DNA from 4 places in the Marinobacter sp. M1C genome. Region 3 is predicted to be linked to each of the others. Evidence: predicted binding sites of a transcription regulator. Region 3 holds the regulator's gene; each other region holds the start of a gene.
The links. The regulator sigma-54, encoded in region 3, starts transcription at its own class of promoters, with help from an activator protein. The targets are predictions, from matches to a motif close to ANTGGCATNNANNTTGCTNT.

Region 1: the regulator sigma-54 is predicted to act here: its motif matches at 2,704-2,723, upstream of MIH19_RS11985 (PEP-CTERM sorting domain-containing protein).
Region 2: the regulator sigma-54 is predicted to act here: its motif matches at 1,410-1,429, upstream of MIH19_RS09220 (PEP-CTERM sorting domain-containing protein).
Region 4: the regulator sigma-54 is predicted to act here: its motif matches at 1,849-1,868, upstream of MIH19_RS09350 (flagellar basal body rod protein FlgF).

Annotation. Positions count from the first base shown of each region.
Region 1 is NZ_CP092289.1:2,550,964-2,555,513, reverse strand. It holds gene prpD (2-methylcitrate dehydratase) at 422-1,906, shown strand; gene MIH19_RS11985 (PEP-CTERM sorting domain-containing protein) at 2,029-2,661, opposite strand; gene MIH19_RS11980 (AAA family ATPase) at 2,892-3,938, opposite strand; gene MIH19_RS11975 (XrtA system polysaccharide deacetylase) at 3,957-4,550, opposite strand, start outside.
Region 2 is NZ_CP092289.1:1,927,402-1,931,951, forward strand. It holds gene MIH19_RS09215 (adenosylcobalamin-dependent ribonucleoside-diphosphate reductase) at 1-873, opposite strand, end outside; gene MIH19_RS09220 (PEP-CTERM sorting domain-containing protein) at 1,544-2,131, shown strand; gene MIH19_RS09225 (ABC transporter ATP-binding protein) at 2,402-3,196, opposite strand; gene MIH19_RS09230 (ABC transporter permease) at 3,206-4,108, opposite strand; gene MIH19_RS09235 (ABC transporter substrate-binding protein) at 4,178-4,550, opposite strand, start outside.
Region 3 is NZ_CP092289.1:3,133,346-3,137,895, reverse strand. It holds gene rapZ (RNase adapter RapZ) at 1-346, opposite strand, end outside; gene ptsN (PTS IIA-like nitrogen regulatory protein PtsN) at 399-866, opposite strand; gene hpf (ribosome hibernation promoting factor) at 952-1,251, opposite strand; gene MIH19_RS14700 (RNA polymerase factor sigma-54) at 1,295-2,827, opposite strand; gene lptB (LPS export ABC transporter ATP-binding protein) at 2,998-3,723, opposite strand; gene lptA (lipopolysaccharide transport periplasmic protein LptA) at 3,701-4,288, opposite strand; gene lptC (LPS export ABC transporter periplasmic protein LptC) at 4,272-4,550, opposite strand, start outside.
Region 4 is NZ_CP092289.1:1,952,207-1,956,756, forward strand. It holds gene MIH19_RS09340 (flagellar hook assembly protein FlgD) at 1-431, shown strand, start outside; gene flgE (flagellar hook protein FlgE) at 456-1,751, shown strand; gene MIH19_RS09350 (flagellar basal body rod protein FlgF) at 1,909-2,661, shown strand; gene flgG (flagellar basal-body rod protein FlgG) at 2,773-3,561, shown strand; gene flgH (flagellar basal body L-ring protein FlgH) at 3,592-4,293, shown strand; gene MIH19_RS09365 (flagellar basal body P-ring protein FlgI) at 4,353-4,550, shown strand, end outside.

The DNA.
Region 1 (4,550 bases), 580 kb from region 3:
ATTCGTTAGGCATAATAGTCACAGGCGTTTCCATGGTTTTTCGATGATGATCATAAATGCGTCGATAAATTTTAATGTTGAGTTGTTCATCTATAACGCGACGATTATAGTCGACACAAGGTTGGCGAAACCACGCTATAACATTACAGCTCTAAAAATTTTTTTTTGAATAACAGAGCTGCGAACAGGTAGTTGGGCGCGATCGAAGGAGATATGTAATGACGTTTACATTAAGAAAAAATAATGGAAACTAAGGTCTAGGTATTTCAACGACACAAAACGATTAATTTAAATCAAATGATTGTAGATGGAAGTATTGTAGACAAAAGTATTGAATGTTAAATAAATACATGACAATTTTAGCGGTATGTATCAGTGCGCGCGTTATTTTAAAGCCAATCAAATACTCAGGAGAACCACCATGTCTGCCACATTCGATCTCAATGAACGCCCGGATTACGACGACATCTTGCAAACCATCGCCGACTACGTCCTCAACTACCAAATTAAAAGTGACGAGGCGTGGACAACCGCCCGCCACTGCTTAATGGACACCCTTGGCTGCGGCCTGCTAGCCCTAAGATTCCCGGAATGCACCAAACACTTGGGCCCGTTGGTAGAAGGCACCATTGTACCCAACGGCGCGCGGGTGCCAGGCACATCATTCCGTATGGACCCGGTCAAAGCCGCGTGGGATATTGGCTGCATTATTCGCTGGCTGGATTACAACGACACCTGGCTGGCAGCAGAATGGGGCCACCCGTCGGATAACCTGGGCGGCATACTCGCAGTAGCGGACCACCTGTCACAAAAGCGCGTGGCCGAAGGCAAATTCCCCATCGCCATGAAAGCCGTGCTGGAAGCCATGATCATGGCCCACGAAATCCAGGGCGTGCTGGCACTCGAAAACTCGTTCAATAGGGTAGGGCTAGACCACGTTCTGCTGGTAAAAGTCGCGTCTACCGCCGTCGTAGCCCGCCTGATGGGCGCCAACCGCGACCAGTTGCTGTCAGCGTTGTCACACGCCTGGGTAGACGGCCAATCCCTGCGCACCTACCGCCACGCCCCCAACGCCGGTTCCCGTAAATCCTGGGCCGCTGGCGACGCAACCTCCAGAGCCGTTCGCTTGGCCGATATCGCCATGCGCGGCGAAATGGGCATACCTGGCGCGCTTACAGCTCCCCAGTGGGGCTTTAACGACGTGCTGTTCAGCAAAACCAACAAAGACCAAAAAATCAAACCTGCGGACAAGTGTCAGCTTTCTTTACCACAGGCATTTGGTTCCTACGTGATGGAAAACATTTTGTTCAAAGTGTCTTTCCCTGCAGAATTCCACGCCCAAACCGCCGCGGAAGCTTCAGTTACACTTCACCCACAAGTTAAAGACCGCCTGCAAGATATTGATAAAATAGTACTGACCACCCACGAATCCGCCGTTCGTATTATTTCAAAAGTAGGCAGCCTGGCCAACGCCGCAGACCGCGACCACTGTCTGCAATATATGACAGCCGTGCCGCTGATATTTGGCGACCTCATAGCCGAGCACTACGAAGACAGCTTTCACAGCGCCCATCCAATGATTGATGAGCTGCGAAGCAAAATGGAAGTGGTCGAAAACGAGGACTACTCAATGGATTATCTGGACCCAAACAAGCGCTCCATTGCGAACGCAGTGCAGATTTTCTTCAAAGACGGTTCAAGCACAGAAAATGTGGTCGTCGAGTATCCAATAGGCCACCGCCGCCGTCGCGAAGCCGCGATTCCGCTGCTTAAACAGAAGTTCCAGCAGAACCTCGCAACCCGCTTCCCCGCAGGCCAATGCCAGCGAATCTCCCAGGCGTTACAAAGCCAAGCGGAGCTGGAATGCATGACTGTTCATGAATTCACCTCGCTGTTTGTGATTTGAGCAAAATGTGACGACCTCTAATCAGCAACCGTAGAAAGCAAAAAACCCGGCACAGGGCCGGGGTTTTTAAAGGCTCGCCAGTCAGGGAACGACCGGTGAAACTTACCTTTTATGCTATCAACTTACGCGGCGGTCTTACGACGGCGCGCAGCAGTCAAACCAAACAGACCAAGGCCAAGAAGCGCCAGAGTGCCAGGCTCTGGAACCGCGGCGGTCACTTTCACATCATCCAGGAAATTACCAACGGTGCCAGTCAACGGAGTCACAGAGGCGAACGTGATTGTCGTAGTTGCTTGCTGGGCTACGAATGAATTGGAGAATATGCTCCAGCCATCAGTCGTGTGGTCGGTTAGCAGCCAGGCAATACTTCCGACAAAGAAGGAAAACGCTTCGTCGTTGTTATTGCGGGCCTGATAAGCAAAGTTAATGTCGTAGGATTGGCCTGCGACGGTGTTGATATCCTGGTAAATACTGAAAGCAGTGCCTGTGCCAGGGTCGGCGTTTAGCTCGGCAAATTGGTTGCCTTCTTTCGCGGTTACGCCGTTATAGTTGTTCCAAATTTCGAATCCGTTGTTATCGGCGTTCCATCCATCGATAGCAGTGAACGATTTCCAGCTGTTCACAGCTACGGAGTCGTTTTCGAAGCTGCCATTCTGAATCAGGTTTACAGCGACAGGGGCTGCAATGGCAGGGGCTGCAATGGCAAGAGAAACACCCAAGGCGCTTATAGCTGCGATACGGTTGAATATAGACATAAGGTTTTCCTTAACTGAATTGTTTTCTAAGATACTTTAAGGAAAGCAAGTTTGGTGCCAGAAATATTTCCGACTTTTATTTCAGTGAGTTGAAAGTTTAAGTCCGCGGCTGTGCAGAGGCATATGTAAAAAATACCGACACTAAAAATCCATAACGTCGAGTTTCGTTCACGTTGTATTACACGCAAGTTGTGGCGAATTGTGTCCAGTAACTCGACAGCCGCAAGCAGCTATTTCTTCCAGAAGGGCGTGAGTGGCTTCACATTGTCAGCGGAACCAACGGATTCTTTTTGTGAGGAGGTCCCTTCCGGTGACATCTTCGCCAAACGCCCATCAATACTCTCCAGGGCGCTGGCAATACGATGGAGGGTTTTGGCCATATCACCAAAGCCTACCGGTGCTTGTGACATGCCTAGAGTCGGCACGGCGTCTGCTTTATGGCTCGCAGCCTCCGGTGCTTTCGCCTTTTGCTCGTCGTCTTCGCCCAGCAAGTCCTTGCGGATATTTTTCAAATCGTGGGGGTCTATAAACGGCCGGTCTTCAGCGTAGGCGCACATCATCATGCCATCGCACAGCTTGTTAATCAGTCGCGGAATGCCACGGCTCAGCTCGTGAATTTCCTGAACGGTGTCTTTATCAAACAGCTTGTTGCCACCGTGGCCAGACACTAGCAGGCGGTAATCAATGTACTCGGCGGTTTCCTTTGGCGTCAGCCCTTCCAGATGGAAAAACAGCTTCACCCGTTGCGACAGCTGGGGAATAGAGGTTACTGCCTTTTTAAGCTCAGGCTGCCCCAGCAAAATTACCCGCATGGATGGACCGCCCATGCTCTCCATACCGGCCAGCATGCGCACGTCTTCCAGGTTTTCCCGGGTCAGGTTTTGGGCTTCGTCGATGGTCAGCACCACCGGAGTGCCTTCGGCAGCCATCTTCTCCAGATATTCCGTAATCTGGAACAGCATGCCAACCTTGCTGTCATCTTCGGCCTTCAATCCCGCCTTGCGTAGAATCAGGCTGAACAGGTCTTTCGATTCCAGGTTGGTGTAGGCCACGTTCAACAGCTTCAAATCCCCATCCATATTGCGGATGGTTTTCTTCAGCAGGGTGGTTTTACCAGAGCCAATTTCGCCGCTGATCACTACAAAACCTTCTGAACTCCAAATGGCCGACGACATGTACACATAAGCCCGCGAATGCTGCTGGCTCATATAAATAAAGTCGTCTTCCGGCGTAATCCGGAAAGGGTGTCTGTGTAGGCCGAAAAATTCTAGATACATGAGTAATCCCTGTCAGTTTCAGGCCAGTCCGACCATCTGTTGCGTGGTCAGTCGCGTGTCCGACTGAGAGCTCTCGGGCCTATACGCATCGTAGCTTTGCGACACTGTACCAAAGCGGAAGTCTTGCATCAGCCTTTCCAAGCGGTGTTCGCACTTATCCAGATTGGTGTAATGGCGGAAGCGGGAAAACCAGCTGGCGTTGTTGTAGCGCGGTTGGTCTGGGTCTATCTCCCAGGGGTGCAAGTAAAACATTTGCGGCCGGCTGCCACCGCCAGAGGCGTTATTGAACAGATAGCGGAAAACAGGGTAGGGGAACTGGCGGAAATAGCCCCCGCCCGCAGCGGGTATAGATAGCCCGCCGATTTTAGCTGTGGTCAGCGGGAATTCCCGCAACAAATGGCCTTTTTCGGTTTCAATGGTGTAGGGCGCACGGGGCGAACCCGGAATGCCGTAATTGTCATGGCGCACCGGGAAAATACTCGAATCCCAAGTAAATCCGCATTCCGCCAAAATATCCAGCGCCCAGAGCGATTTGTGGGTAATCGAGTAGCTGGCAGCGCGGTAACCGCTCACCTCAGCCCCAATAATGTCTTCCAACAAAGCTTTTGATCG
Region 2 (4,550 bases), 1.2 Mb from region 3:
GTAGTCGTAGGTGGAGGTCATGATGGTGTCCCAGATGAACTGGGCTTTTAGAGTGCGGTAAATGCGGCAGGCTACTTTGCCTTCGGCGTTCATCACGTAGTCTTTTACGACCGGGAAGTCACGGTATACAAACTTGGCCGGGTCGGTCAGGTCCAGGCCTTCTTCTTCCACTTCTTTATCGGTCACCGGGAAGGACAGGTTCCAGTCGGCGTCGTCACGTACGGCGTTGATGAAGTCTTCGGTGATCAGCAGCGACAGGTTGAACTGGCGCAGGCGGCCATCTTCACGCTTGGCCTGAATGAAGTCGATGATGTCTGGGTGGTGAATGTCAAACGTAGCCATTTGAGCGCCGCGGCGGCCACCGGCTGAAGACACGGTGAAGCACATACGGTCGAAGATATCCATGAACGACAGCGGGCCGGATGTGGTGGCACCGGCGCCGGCGACGTAGGCGCCGCGGGGGCGCAGGGTAGAGAATTCATAACCAATTCCACAGCCGGCTTTGAGCGTCAGGCCTGCTTCGTGGTTTTTCCCCAGAATGTCGTTCATAGAGTCGTTAATGTTGCCACTAACGGTGCAGTTAATCGTAGAGGTGGCAGGCTTGTGCGACTGTGCGCCGGCGTTGGAAATAATGCGGCCGGCAGGAATGGCGCCGTGTTTCAGGGCCCAGGCGAAGTCTTTGTAATGTTTGGCGCGCAGGTCTTTGTTTTCGACTTCTGACAGGGCACGGGCTACGCGCTCATAGGTGGCCAGAATGTCTTTGTCGACGGCGTCGCCGGTTTTGGTTTTCAGCTGGTACTTGCTGTTCCAGATGTCGAGTGATGCGTCTTGCATCGGAATGGTTGTGACTAATGCCTGTGCTTTAGCGTTCATTGCCGCCCTCGAACTGTGTGTGTCGGGAAAAAAAGCGTCGCCGCGTACAGCGCGCCATGTCATTACTTTATCAGTGCTTTCGCCAGACGCTTCTAGTGAACGCCGGACTGGAAATTTGCGTGTGTTTACGTATTTATTTCTACAACAGATTAGTGTGTAGCCCTATATATAGGCCGGAATGAGTATGAGTATAACAGGATGTAGTGTTTTTAAAAGAAAAGCCCGGCTATGGATCGGGCTGATTCGAGGGTTAAAATCAATGGTAAAGCGCTTGCAAAATCGCAACAAACTGAAAGCCAAAGGGCTTCAATGTGTTGGGGAGCGGGTGTGTCTTTTCAGACAATCGCCTTGTGGCAGGGTTTAACTTAGCAGCAGGTTGTCGTCTACGGCCAGGCCACCCGCAGTCTATTTGTCCGCAAAACGAGCACTCACCCAGGACCCGACACTTGTTCAAAAAATCGTCAGGTATTTTTACATGTGAAGCTAGCCGCCAAAGACTAAAAATACTAACCACTTGCTTTTGATCAATTAAATATGATGGCTTATTTTTTGCTTCAATAACTTTTGGGAAAAGTTGTATCGGGCGTCCGAAGGCAGTATGTGGTGCCCGCTTGACGGATTCACAGAAAACAATTGCCTTTACACGACAACCGAAACAAGGATTTTTCTCATGGCAAGTTTGAGCAAATTTAAGCAAGTGATGAACAGCTTCCAAGGAGCAGGTGTGGGTATTTGCCTGTTGACGATGGTGGGAACGGCCAATGCCGCGTTTATTGATCTGACGGGAACGGTAACCGGTGGCGGCGCATTCGATCCAGTGCCTGCCGCACCCTTCACGATCGGTGACTTGCTCACCGGGTTCATCGAGATCCGTGATGATGCGGCGACCGCCGGCTCGTCTTTTGATGTCAGCGATCTTCTCGGCTTCAACGTCACCGTAGGCCTGGCCAATTTCAGCCTTCCCACTGCTTCGCCGTTCGGTTTCTTCAATGGCACCATCTCGGAGGATGGCCGCACCCTGACGCAGCTCAATGCAACCACCGAATTTGCGACTTATCCCGGATGCGGATTTTGCAACCTGACCCTGAACGCGGACGCGGATTCATTTCTAGTCATCCTTCTCGATCAATTCGGATTCGCTGAAGGATTTGATTTCAAAGCCACGGTGCGCCAGCAGGCTGTTCCAGAACCAGCCAGCGTGCTGCTCTTTGGTGCCGGCCTACTCGGCCTGGGACTGGCACGCATCCGCAGGACCTGATTCCGGTTCAGATGGATCCTCATAAATGCGAGTAATCAGGGGCAATTTACGCTACCCCCGATTACTGCTTTTAATCGCATCGCAAGAACCCGCCTGACGGCCTGATGGGATGTAAAGTGTTTAAAAGAAAAGCTCGGCTATGGGCCGGGCTGATTCGAGGGTTAAAATCAATGGTATAGCGCTTGCAAAATCGCAATAAACTGAAAACCGAAGGGCTTCAATGTGTTGGGGGCGGGTGTGTCTTTTCAGACAACCGCCGTGTGACAGGGTTTAGCCCAGCAGCAGGCTGTCGTCGTCTACGGTCAGGCCGCGTTGTTGTTCAAACAGGTTGAGCAGATCTTTTACTTCCAGCCCTTCGCGGTCTTTGCCGGCAATGTCGAACACCACTTCGCCTTGGTGCAGCATCACGGTGCGGGTGCCTACTTCCAGCGCCTGCTTCATGCTGTGGGTGACCATCAATGCCGTAAGTTTCTGTTCAGCAATAATATTCTGGGTCAGCTCCAGCACGAAAGACGCGGTTTTTGGGTCCAGCGCGGCGGTGTGCTCGTCTAGCAGCAGAATGCTGGACGGTGTCAGGCTTGCCATCAACAGGCTAACGGCCTGGCGCTGGCCGCCAGAGAGCAGGCCCATTTTGTCGCTCAGTCGGTTTTCCAGGCCCAAACCCAACGTGGCCAGGCTGGAGCGAAAGCGTTCCCGATACTGTTTTTTCACGGCTGTGCCCAGGCCGCGGTGTTTGCCGCGTTTGATGGCCAGGGCCAGATTTTCTTCAATGGACAAGCCTTCACAGGTTCCCGCTAACGGGTCTTGAAATACCCGCGCTACGCGACCGGTGCGCTTGTGGGTTGGCAGCTTGGTTACGTCGATGTTATCCACAAGAATTTTGCCGCTGTCGACCAGTACTTCGCCGGCCAGGGCGTTCAAAAAAGTGGATTTTCCGGCGCCGTTACTGCCAATAACGGTGACAAATTCGCCTTGGTTGACGGTCAGGCTCATGCCACGCAGAGCCGGGTTTTCCAGGGGGGTGCCTTCGCCGAAGGTAAGCCGGAGGTCAGTTGCGGTAATCATGGTGCCTCCTCAGGCTTTTCTGCGTTTGAATTTGTTCATCAGTGACACGCGGGCACCGGGCAGAACAATGGCCAGGGTGACCAGCACAGCGGTAATCAGGTTCAGATCTTGCGCCTTCAGGCCCAGTGCATCGGCGTTCAGTGCGAAGGCGATGGCCAGGCGGTAAATGATGGCGCCGACCACGCAGGCCAGCAACGCGCGAAACACGCTGGTGGGCGTAATAACCGCTTCACCGCCAATCAGCGATGCCAGGCCGATCACAATAACGCCTACGCCTATGGTGACGTCGGCTGCGCCCTGGCTTTGGGCGAACAGTGCGCCGGCCAGGCCCACCAAGCCGTTAGATACCGCGACACCCAGAACAATCATGCCACCAGTGGCGATGCCCTGGGCCCGAGCCATACGGGCGTTTGCACCGGTGGCGCGCATGGCCAGCCCGGTTTCAGATTTCATGAAGCGCCAAAGCAGAAACAGCGACACACCAATAACGAGGGTGAACAGCAACACCGGTACCTGATGATATTCAAGCCCCAGGCTGTACCAGGGCGTTAGCACCGTGTCTTCCATTAACAGCGCCACGTTGGGGCGACCCATAATGCGCAGGTTTATGGAATAGAGCGCAATCATCGTCAAAATAGACGCCAGCAGATTCAGGATTTTAAGTTTTACGTTAAGCAGGGCGGTTACGGCACCGGCGGCCATGCCGGCCAGTATCGCGGCACCGGTTGCCAGCCAGGGGTTCCAGCCGGAAATAATCAGCATGGCGGCTACGGCGGCACCAAGGGGGAAGCTGCCGTCTACGGTTAAGTCGGGGAAGTCCAGAACACGGAATGACAGGTAGATTCCGAAGGCAACCAGGCCGTATATCAGGCCGGTTTCTAATGCGCCATAAAAGGCAATGTTACTGAGCATGAATAAGGTTCGCTGTAAAAGAAAACGGACAGGTCGGGTTGGTTACCGCCTGCCCGTGTAAGTCAGGCTTTACTTGGCGTTGGAAACCACTTCTTTGGCTTCCGCAATAATGTCATCGGCAATGGTCATGCCCATGCGTTCGGCGGCTTCCGGGTTCACAAACAGGTCTAGGGTGTCCATGGTTTCTACCGGCATATCGGCGGTGTTAGCACCTTCCAGAATGCGTACCACCATGGCACCGGTCTGGCGGCCGTGATCGTAATAATTGAAGCCCAGCGCGGCAGCTGCTCCGCGGGAAACCGTGGCTGTGTCAGCGGCGAATACTGGAATTTTCGAGCGTTCACCCACAGAAATCACGGCTTCTGCTGCGCTGATGACGGTGTTATCCGTGGTCAGGTAGATGGCATCTGCTTTGCCCACCAGCGAACGCGCAGCGCCCAGT
Region 3 (4,550 bases):
TGTGATCGTCGCTCAGTGGGTGCTTGCGTCGGGTAGCATGAAAGCGTTGCAGCAGAGATTGCTCGTCGGCGTCTAAAAATATGATTTCAGTGCTGACGCCGGTGTCCTTCAGGCGTCCGTGAATATCTTCGAAATTGGCCAGTTCACCGGACAGGTTGCGCGCGTCTATACTCACCGCCATTTTGTGCAGGCGGCCGGCAGGCTCTTGTGCGGCAGCTTCTTTGGTCAGCGGGAACAGAAGGCCAATGGGTAAGTTGTCGATGCAGTAGAAACCCAGATCTTCAAGAACGTGCAACGCGGTACTTTTACCCGATCCGGAGCGGCCGCTAACAATAATCAGTTTCATCGTTAATACCCCTTTGAGTGCGAACGGTCGAAGTGGATCCGGTCAAGACAGATTAGCGTCCCGAGGTCATACGTTGAAATAGGGTAATGGCATCTTCCGACTGGCGCAGACGGTCACAAAAAGCCCGGTCGTTGAATTTTTCTGCAAGCTGGCTAAGCAGCTCAAGATGCTCGCTGGTGGCTTCTTTTGGCACAACCAGAGCAAAAACTAAATCCACCGGCTGGTTGTCAATGGCATCGAAGTCCACGCTTTCGCTGAGGGTGATGAGAAGGCCAATAACGTGCTCCAGGCCTTCCAGGCGGCAGTGGGGAATAGCGATGCCTTGGCCGATTCCGGTAGACCCCAGGCGCTCGCGGGCAATCAGATTGCTGAATATCTGAGTGTTGCCCAAGGTGGCGTTATGCAGGTGAATTTGCTCTGCAATAAACTCAAGAACCCTTTTCTTGCTGGACGCTGGCACGTTACAAAGTGTCAGTTCCGGGGCAAGGATGGTTTCTATAGTCAGGGATGTCTCGCTCATGGGTCGACGGTACTTCCATTAAAAAAAAGGCTGCGGCATGGTGCCATGCCGCAGCGCGTGAAGCGTTTACGCGTTGTATCCGGTGTTAGTTACCATGCATCCGGGATACTTGCTTTTCTTTGTACTTGAGGATCTGGCGGTCCAGTTTGTCCACCAGAGCGTCAATCGCTGCGTACATGTCTTCATTTTCGGCCTTAGCGTGCAATTCGCCACCGCTTATATTTACGGTAGCTTCGGCTATCTGGCGCAATTTTTCCACCTGCAGAGTCACATTGGTGTTACTAATCTGGTCGAAGTGGCGCTCCAAGCGCTGGAACTTTTCGTTCACGTACTCTTTGAGTGCTTCGGTCAGTTCGACATGATGGCCAGAAATATTGAGTTGCATAGGCTTCTCCTGCTATTGCATCGGTGTTGTTACATTGGTGCTGCTACACCAGTCGCTTTCTTTCGTTCGATGGAGGTATTTGTAGTGCCTCCCGGTATTTGGCCACGGTACGCCGTGCCACTTGGATTCCCTGTTCCCCAAGCATGGCGGCAATCTTGCTGTCGCTCAACGGTTTTTTGGAGGTTTCAACGGCTATCAGTTTTTTTATCATGGCGCGGATGGCAGTTGAAGAACATTCTCCGCCAGCATCGGTGCTGACATGGCTGGAGAAAAAATATTTGAGTTCAAAAATGCCGCGAGGTGTATGCATGAATTTCTGGGTGGTTACCCGGGAGATGGTAGATTCATGCATTTCTACGGCTTGGGCGATTTCCGAGAGGATCAACGGCTTCATGGCTTCTTCCCCCTGGTCTAGAAAACCCTGTTGATATTCCACAATACGGGTAGCCACTTTTAGCAGCGTTTCGTTGCGACTTTGCAGGCTTTTAATGAACCATTTAGCCTCTTGCAACTGATCGCGCATGTAGGTGTTATCAGCGCTGCTATCAGCGCGCTTTATCAATGAAGCATAGCTGGCATTGACGCGAATGCGCGGTGCAATTTCTGGGTTCAGCTCTACCCGCCAGCGCTCGTTGCGCTTGTACACAATCACGTCTGGAATCACGTAGTCCGGTTCGGTTCGGTCAATCACATCGCCGGGGCGCGGGTTCAGGCTGGTAATCAGCGCCAGTACGTGTTTTAGCTGATCTTCTTTTAAGCGGCTACGACGCAGCAGTTGGGCGTAGTCACGGTTGCCCAGCAGGCTGATGTAGTGGGTGATGACCATGCGCGCCTGAGAAACCCAAGGGGTGTCTGGTGACATCTGGTTCAGTTGGATTAGCAGGCATTCCTGCAAGTTGCGGCCAAACACACCGGGTGGGTCAAAAAACTGTAGGCGTCTTAGTACCGCTTCAAGTTCATCCAGTTCCAGCGGGTCGTCGTCTTGTTCGTCCTGCAGGCCGGTATAAATCTCGGCCAGCGAGCTGGTCAGGTAGCCGCGCTCGTCAACGGCGTCCATCAGGGCGTGAGCAACGGCGCGGTCGCGGTCCGTCATGGTGGTCAGGTTAAGCTGCCACTCCAGGTGATCGCGCAGGGTTTCAGCGGGCGAGTTGCGAGTTTCAAAATCGTAGTCGTTATCGTCGCCATTGCTGCTGGCCGGTGCCGGCGCCGATTGGTATACGTCGTCCCAAGCCGTATCCACTGGTAGGTCGTCTGGCAGGGTATCGGGGATTTCGTTTTCGCTGGCCCAGTCGGGACCATTTTCGTTTTCGTCCCAGTCTTTGCTGGTGTCCACCGAGGCATCTGTTGCGCTGGAGTCCGTATTTTGATCGCTGTTGGTGTCAGCGTGCGTGGATTCCTCATCGCCGTGATCGTCGTCTTCCGGTGCTTCCAACATGGGGTTGGATTCCAGTGCCTGCTGAATTTCCTGTTGCAAGTCGAGGGTAGAAAGCTGTAGCAGGCGAATCGCCTGCTGGAGCTGGGGCGTCATGGTCAGGCTCTGGCCCAGCTTGAGCTGCAAAGAAGCTTTCATCACCATTCTTGGGAATCCATTACTCGATCGGTTGGCGCGTGGCAGCCACCGAAAAAAGGTTGGCTAACCGGGGTTTGCGTTCACAAGCAAATTCTCTGCCGAGTCTACTAGAGTTCGCCGGGGAATCAACCGATTCACCTTTGGCGATGTCATCGCATGCCCACTTTTAAGGTTTATTACAGCCGGAATTCGTTGCCCAGGTAGACCTCTTTGACCTGTTGATTGGCAAAGATTTCGGCGGAGCTGCCGGAGGCAATAATATGGCCCCCGGATACAATGTAGGCGTTTTCGCAGATGTCCAGGGTGTCGCGCACGTTGTGGTCGGTGATCAGTACGCCTATGCCTTTGTCGCGTAGGTGGCGAATGATTTGCTTGATGTCGCTAACCGAGATTGGGTCCACCCCGGCGAAGGGTTCGTCCAGCAGAATAAAAGCGGGCTCCATAGCCAGTGCGCGAGCAATTTCTACCCGGCGGCGCTCGCCCCCAGACAAGGCCATACCCATACTGTCGCGGATGTGATTGATGTGAAACTCGGCTAGCAATTCCTCTAACTTCGCTTCGCGTTCCGCCCGTTTCATATTTTTACGGGTTTCCAGAATGGCAATGATATTGTCGCGCACGGTGAGCTTGCGAAACACCGAGGCTTCCTGGGGTAGGTAGCCAATGCCTTTGCGGGCACGGCCGTGCATGGGCAGCGGGGTGATGTCCTGGTTATCAATCGTAATGCGGCCGTGGTCAGCCTGCACCAACCCGACAATCATATAAAAGCAGGTGGTTTTGCCAGCACCGTTAGGGCCTAGCAGTCCGACGATTTCGCCGCTGCGAATTTCCAGCGACACGTCAATCACCACTTTTTTCTGTTTGTAGCTTTTTGCCAGATTACTGGCTCTGAGAACGGCCATCGGATTCCTGTGTGCTGCGCGGCTGGATCGTCATTTCTACCCGGCCTGACCCGGAGCCTGCTTCGGTGCTGCCTTGGGCAGTGACGACGCGGTTCACGGTGTCGTAAAGAATCAGTTCACCGCGAAAAATATTGCCAGTTTGCATGATCACTGCGTCGCGTTCAAAGGTCAGCTGCTTCTCGGCAGCAGACCAGGTTATGGTGAGGGCTTTTGCGTCGGTTTCCCCTTTTCCGTTGGCCGTGGGCTGAACGTAGTGGGCCGGGGTGCCGGTGGCTTTAATGCGGTTAAGCCCATTTATGTCGCGGTAGAGCACCACCTCTTGAGCAAACAGCTTGGTGTCGCCTTGCACCAGTTCAACATCGCCGGTGTAGGTTGCAACGCCTTTGGCATCGTCAAGCCGCGCTGAATTGGCGGCCACGTTGATGGGGATATTGGAATCAAGATCAAAGGCCAGGCCTGGCGTGCTGACGAGTAAGCCTGCCAGCCCGAAGCTCACGCCCAGCCTCTTGCCCAGGCCTCGTGCGCGGCGCCAAAAGAGTGTATTACCTTCAGTTACCAGTTTCATAGCGTCCTTCCACCTGGGAATCAAGTTCCAGAATACGTTCATTGAGCCAGGCTTTCATGCCCGTGGCGTTGGTAGTGCCGGTGGCGTCAACGATTTCGACGGGGGCATCGGTGTACGCCATATTGGTGCGGTTATCCAGCGTCAATCTGGTCGTGCTCAAGGTGGCGCTGCGCTCACCAATCTGTCGAACAATGCGCACATCACCTTCAAGCTCCAGCTGGCTGTTGCCGTCGAGCAGTTTGCCGTGTTTGGCGGTAAGCTG
Region 4 (4,550 bases), 1.2 Mb from region 3:
AATTCCGTTCTACCCAGGCTCTGCAAGCTTCCGCCATGGTTGGTAAAACCGTATTGGTGTCGTCGGATTTGGCGATGCTGGGTGCCAGCGGCGAGGTTAACGGAACCGTCGATGTGCCTGCCTCAACCGGCGGCGTGCAAGTGTCGATATTGAACGGTTCGGGTGAGTTGGTGCGGCAGATGGAATTGGGTGGCAAGCCCTCCGGTTCTGCCAAATTCACGTGGGACGGTAAAGACGGCAACGGCAGTGCTTTGCCGCAAGGCTCTTATTACGTAGTGGCTTCCGGTGCCTATCCTGGTGGTTCGCAGCAGTTGGGCACAATGATGAGCGCAAACGTCGACAGCGTGTCTTTGGGCAAAGGCGGCTCTATTTCTCTGAACCTTGCGGGCATGGGGTCTATTGATCTGTCGCAAGTTCGGCAAATCAATTAATACCGGCGTCAGCAGGGGTAAATCATGGCATTTAACACAGGATTAAGCGGCCTGAGGGCCGCGGCGGTAGACCTGGACGTAACCGGCAATAACATCGCAAACGCTAGCACCGTCGGCTTTAAAAGCAGCCGCGTGCAGTTTGGGGATTTGTACGCCAACGGCTTTTTAAGTTCGGGCAACGCGCCAGTTGGCGACGGGGTTCGGGTGCAGGGCGTTAAACAATCGTTCGGCCAGGGTAACGTCAGTTTCACCGATAACGGATTGGACCTTGCTATCGACGGTGACGGGTTCTTTGAGCTGAATAATGGCGGCGAAAAGCGATACTCCCGTGCCGGTCAGTTTGGTACCGACAAAGACGGCTTTGTGGTGAACAACCAGAATATGCGGTTACAAGGCTATATTGCAGACGCCGCCGGCAACTTGTCAGGCAGAACGGGTGATCTGCAAATTGGCAGCGATAATCTGGCGCCACAGCGCACCACCGATCTGCGGACAGACCTTAATCTGGATGCGCGGGAGCAGGTGCTCACTGCAACTCCGTTCGATCCGTTAAATCCGGGTACCTACAACCACGTTACCGCAACCACGATTTTCGACAGTTTGGGTAACCCTCATGAACTCACCCAATTCTATGCCAAAAAAGACCCATCGAGTCCGTCACCTGGGGTAGACCAGAGCAATTGGTCATTATTCTTGCAAATAGATGGTGAAGATGTAGGCGACACGACTACAACTGGAGCTACGTCCAACCCTGCTGCTAGCTTAGTGTTCGATCAAAGCGGGAGCCTGACATCACCCGCCAATGGCGTAATTCCAATCAATAATTGGGTGCCGAAAGATGGAAGCGGAGCCAGCAATGGCGCCGCAACAATGGCTAACGCGAAGTTTGATTTGGATTTGGGTAACACCACTCAATATGGCGCCAACTTCGGTGTCAATGATCAGCGCCAGAATGGCTACACCACCGGCCGGCTGTCGGGGCTGGATGTGTCGCAGCAAGGCGTCATTTTTGCCCGCTACACCAACGGCCAGTCAAAATCGTTAGGGCAGGTGGCTTTGGCCAGCTTTAATAATACCGACGGCCTGTCACCGTCGGGTGACACCAGCTGGGTGGAGACCTTCGAATCTGGCCAGCCGATTATTGGCAGGCCAGACACCGGAACCCTGGGGGCGATTCAGGCCAGCTCAGTTGAGGAATCCAACGTAGACCTGTCTGCGGAATTGGTGAATCTGATTATTGCCCAGCGTAACTACCAGGCGAATGCCAAAACCATTGAAACCTCGGATGCGGTCACCCAGACCATCATCAACCTGAGGTAAGTAATCGAGCGCCCGCCAGGGTGCTTTTAGCAAAACCGGGCCAGATAAGGCCCGGTTTTGCTTACTCCCGAACTTTTCTTATTTCGTCGCCAATAAAGCTGGCACGACTCCTGCTTTAAGACTGGTAACAGTCAAATATCCGGCAGGAACCTTCCCCATGGACAAAGCCCTTTATATCGGAATGTCCGGTGCCAAGCAGAACATGCTGGCCCAGCGCGCCCATGCTAACAACCTGGCGAACGTGACCACCACTGGTTTCAAGAGAGACTTCGCCCAGGCACGCAGTATGCCGGTGTTTGGCGAGTATCATCCTACTCGCGCCTACGCCATGACCGAAAACCCCGGCACAGACTTGTCTTCAGGTGCTCTGATGGAAACCGGGCGGAAACTGGATGTGGCGATTGAAGGCGACAGCTGGCTGGCGGTGCAAAACAACCTGGGTGAAGAAGTGTTTACCCGCAGTGGCTCCCTGCAGATAGATGTCAATGGTCTGCTGCGATTGGCTAACGGTGAAATGGTTCTGGGCAACGGTGGCCCGGTGGCTTTGCCGCCTTTTGATAACGTTGAGATTGGTGCCGACGGCACCGTGTCTATTGTTCCGGTGGGTGGCCCTCCCGATCAGTTGGTGGAGGTGGACAGGCTCAAGCTGGTAACGCCGCCGACAAAGGCACTGGAAAAAGGCCCGGATGGCTTTATACGTCGCAAGCCCGATCAAGCGCTTGGTGGTGGTGAACCGGCTGATGCCAACGCCCGGGTTTCCAGTGGCTTTCTGGAAAGCTCTAACGTAAACGCGGTGGCCGAAATGATTTCCAATTTGCAGCTGTCGCGGCAATACGAAATGCAGGTGAAGGTAATGAGCACCGCGAAAGAAAATTCTGAAGCAGCGGCACGGCTATTGCAGAACCTCTGATAACACTTGCATCAAAACGTGTATCAACACTTGAAACAACACGCCGGCGGGCGTGAAAGCGGCAAGATTTCGCCGCCATCCACAACAGCCTGACGGTAGGGAGCGATTAAAATGCATCCAGCATTATGGGTTAGCAAAACCGGGTTAAGCGCGCAGGACACTAACATGTCCACCATCTCTAACAACCTGGCGAACGTGAACACTACCGGTTTCAAGCGCGACCGCGCGGTGTTTCAGGATCTTCTGTATCAGGTGAAACGCCAACCCGGTGGCCTGAACACACAGAACACCGAATTACCCTCCGGGTTGCAGTTGGGTACCGGTGTGAGGGTTGTGGGTACCGCCAAACAGTTTACCCAGGGCAACTTGCAGATAACCGAGCAGCCACTGGATATGGCGGTTAACGGTCGCGGCTTCTTGCAAGTGCAATTGCCAGACGGCCAAACCGCCTATACCCGCGACGGTCAGTTTCAGTTGAATTCCGATGGTGATGTTGTAAACCCCGCGGGCAACGCCTTGCAGCCCAACATCAACATTCCGGCAAATGCCACTAATGTGACCATCGGTCGCGATGGCACTGTAACCGCTGTCACCGACGATCAGGCCGCTCCCATCAACCTTGGCCAGATAACCCTGGTGGACTTTATTAACCCGCAGGGTCTGCAGGCGATTGGCAATAACCTGTTCAAGCAGACCAATGCCAGTGGCGACCCGACCGAAGGTGAACCGGGCTTGGCCGGCCTGGGCACGCTGGAGCAGGGCTCTATTGAATCGTCCAACGTGGAAGTGGTGGAAGAGCTGGTGAATATGATTACCACCCAGCGCGCCTACGAAATGAACTCGAAAGTAGTATCGACTGTTGACCAGATGCTGCAGTTCATCACCAACAATATTGGTTAACGCCGGTTGTTGCCGGCCAGAGGTTTCGCTATGACAGCTAACACCGTTTTTTTACAGTTCCGTCGCAGCGCCAGCGTTGCGTTGGTTCTGGTGCTGGCGGTGCTTCAGGGTTGCACTGCCATGAGCCGGCCCCGTGCCATGCCGGATGACCCGGAATACGCTCCGGTGCGGGCCCAGGCGATGATGCAGCGCGATCTCGAAACCGGTTCTATTTACCAGATTAGCCGCAATTACAATTTTTACGGCGACACAGTGGCGCTCAACGTGGGCGATGTGCTCACGGTGACCTTGAAGGAGTCTACCCGCGCCAGCAAAAACGCGGAAACCAGTATCTCGAAAGACAGTGACATCAGCCTGGCCGAGCCCAACATATTGGGTAGAAACCAACTAGGGCTAGCAACGGCTATCAAACAACAGCGAGATTTTCAGGGTGCCGCCGACGCCGATCAAAGCAACAGCCTGGCCGGCAGCATTACCGTGACCGTGACCGAAGTGCTGCCTAACGGCGTGTTACGTATTCGTGGCGAAAAGTGGCTGTCGCTGACCAATGGCGAAGAATACATTCGCCTGACAGGATTGGTGCGGCCCCAGGATATCAAGCCGGACAACACTTTGGCGTCTAACCGCATTGCCGATGCCCGCATTGCTTACGGTGGCACTGGTGATTTTGACCAAGCCAACCAGATGGGCTGGATGGGGCGTTTCTTTAACAGCGAATGGTGGCCTCTGTGAACTTATTTAAAGCGAGCTCTTTTAAGGTGAATCTGCGCAAGTGTGTGGCTACAGCGTTAATGGCTCTGCTGGTGGCGTCGCCGGTGATGGCAGACAGGCTGAAAGATCTGGCCCGCATTAAAGGTGTGCGCAACAACCAGTTGGTGGGTTATGGCCTGGTGGTTGGCCTCGACGGCAGCGGCGACAAAGCGCCATTCACTAATCAGACCTTCCGCAACATGATGAACCAGTTTGGCGTTACTTTGCCGGAAGGTGTT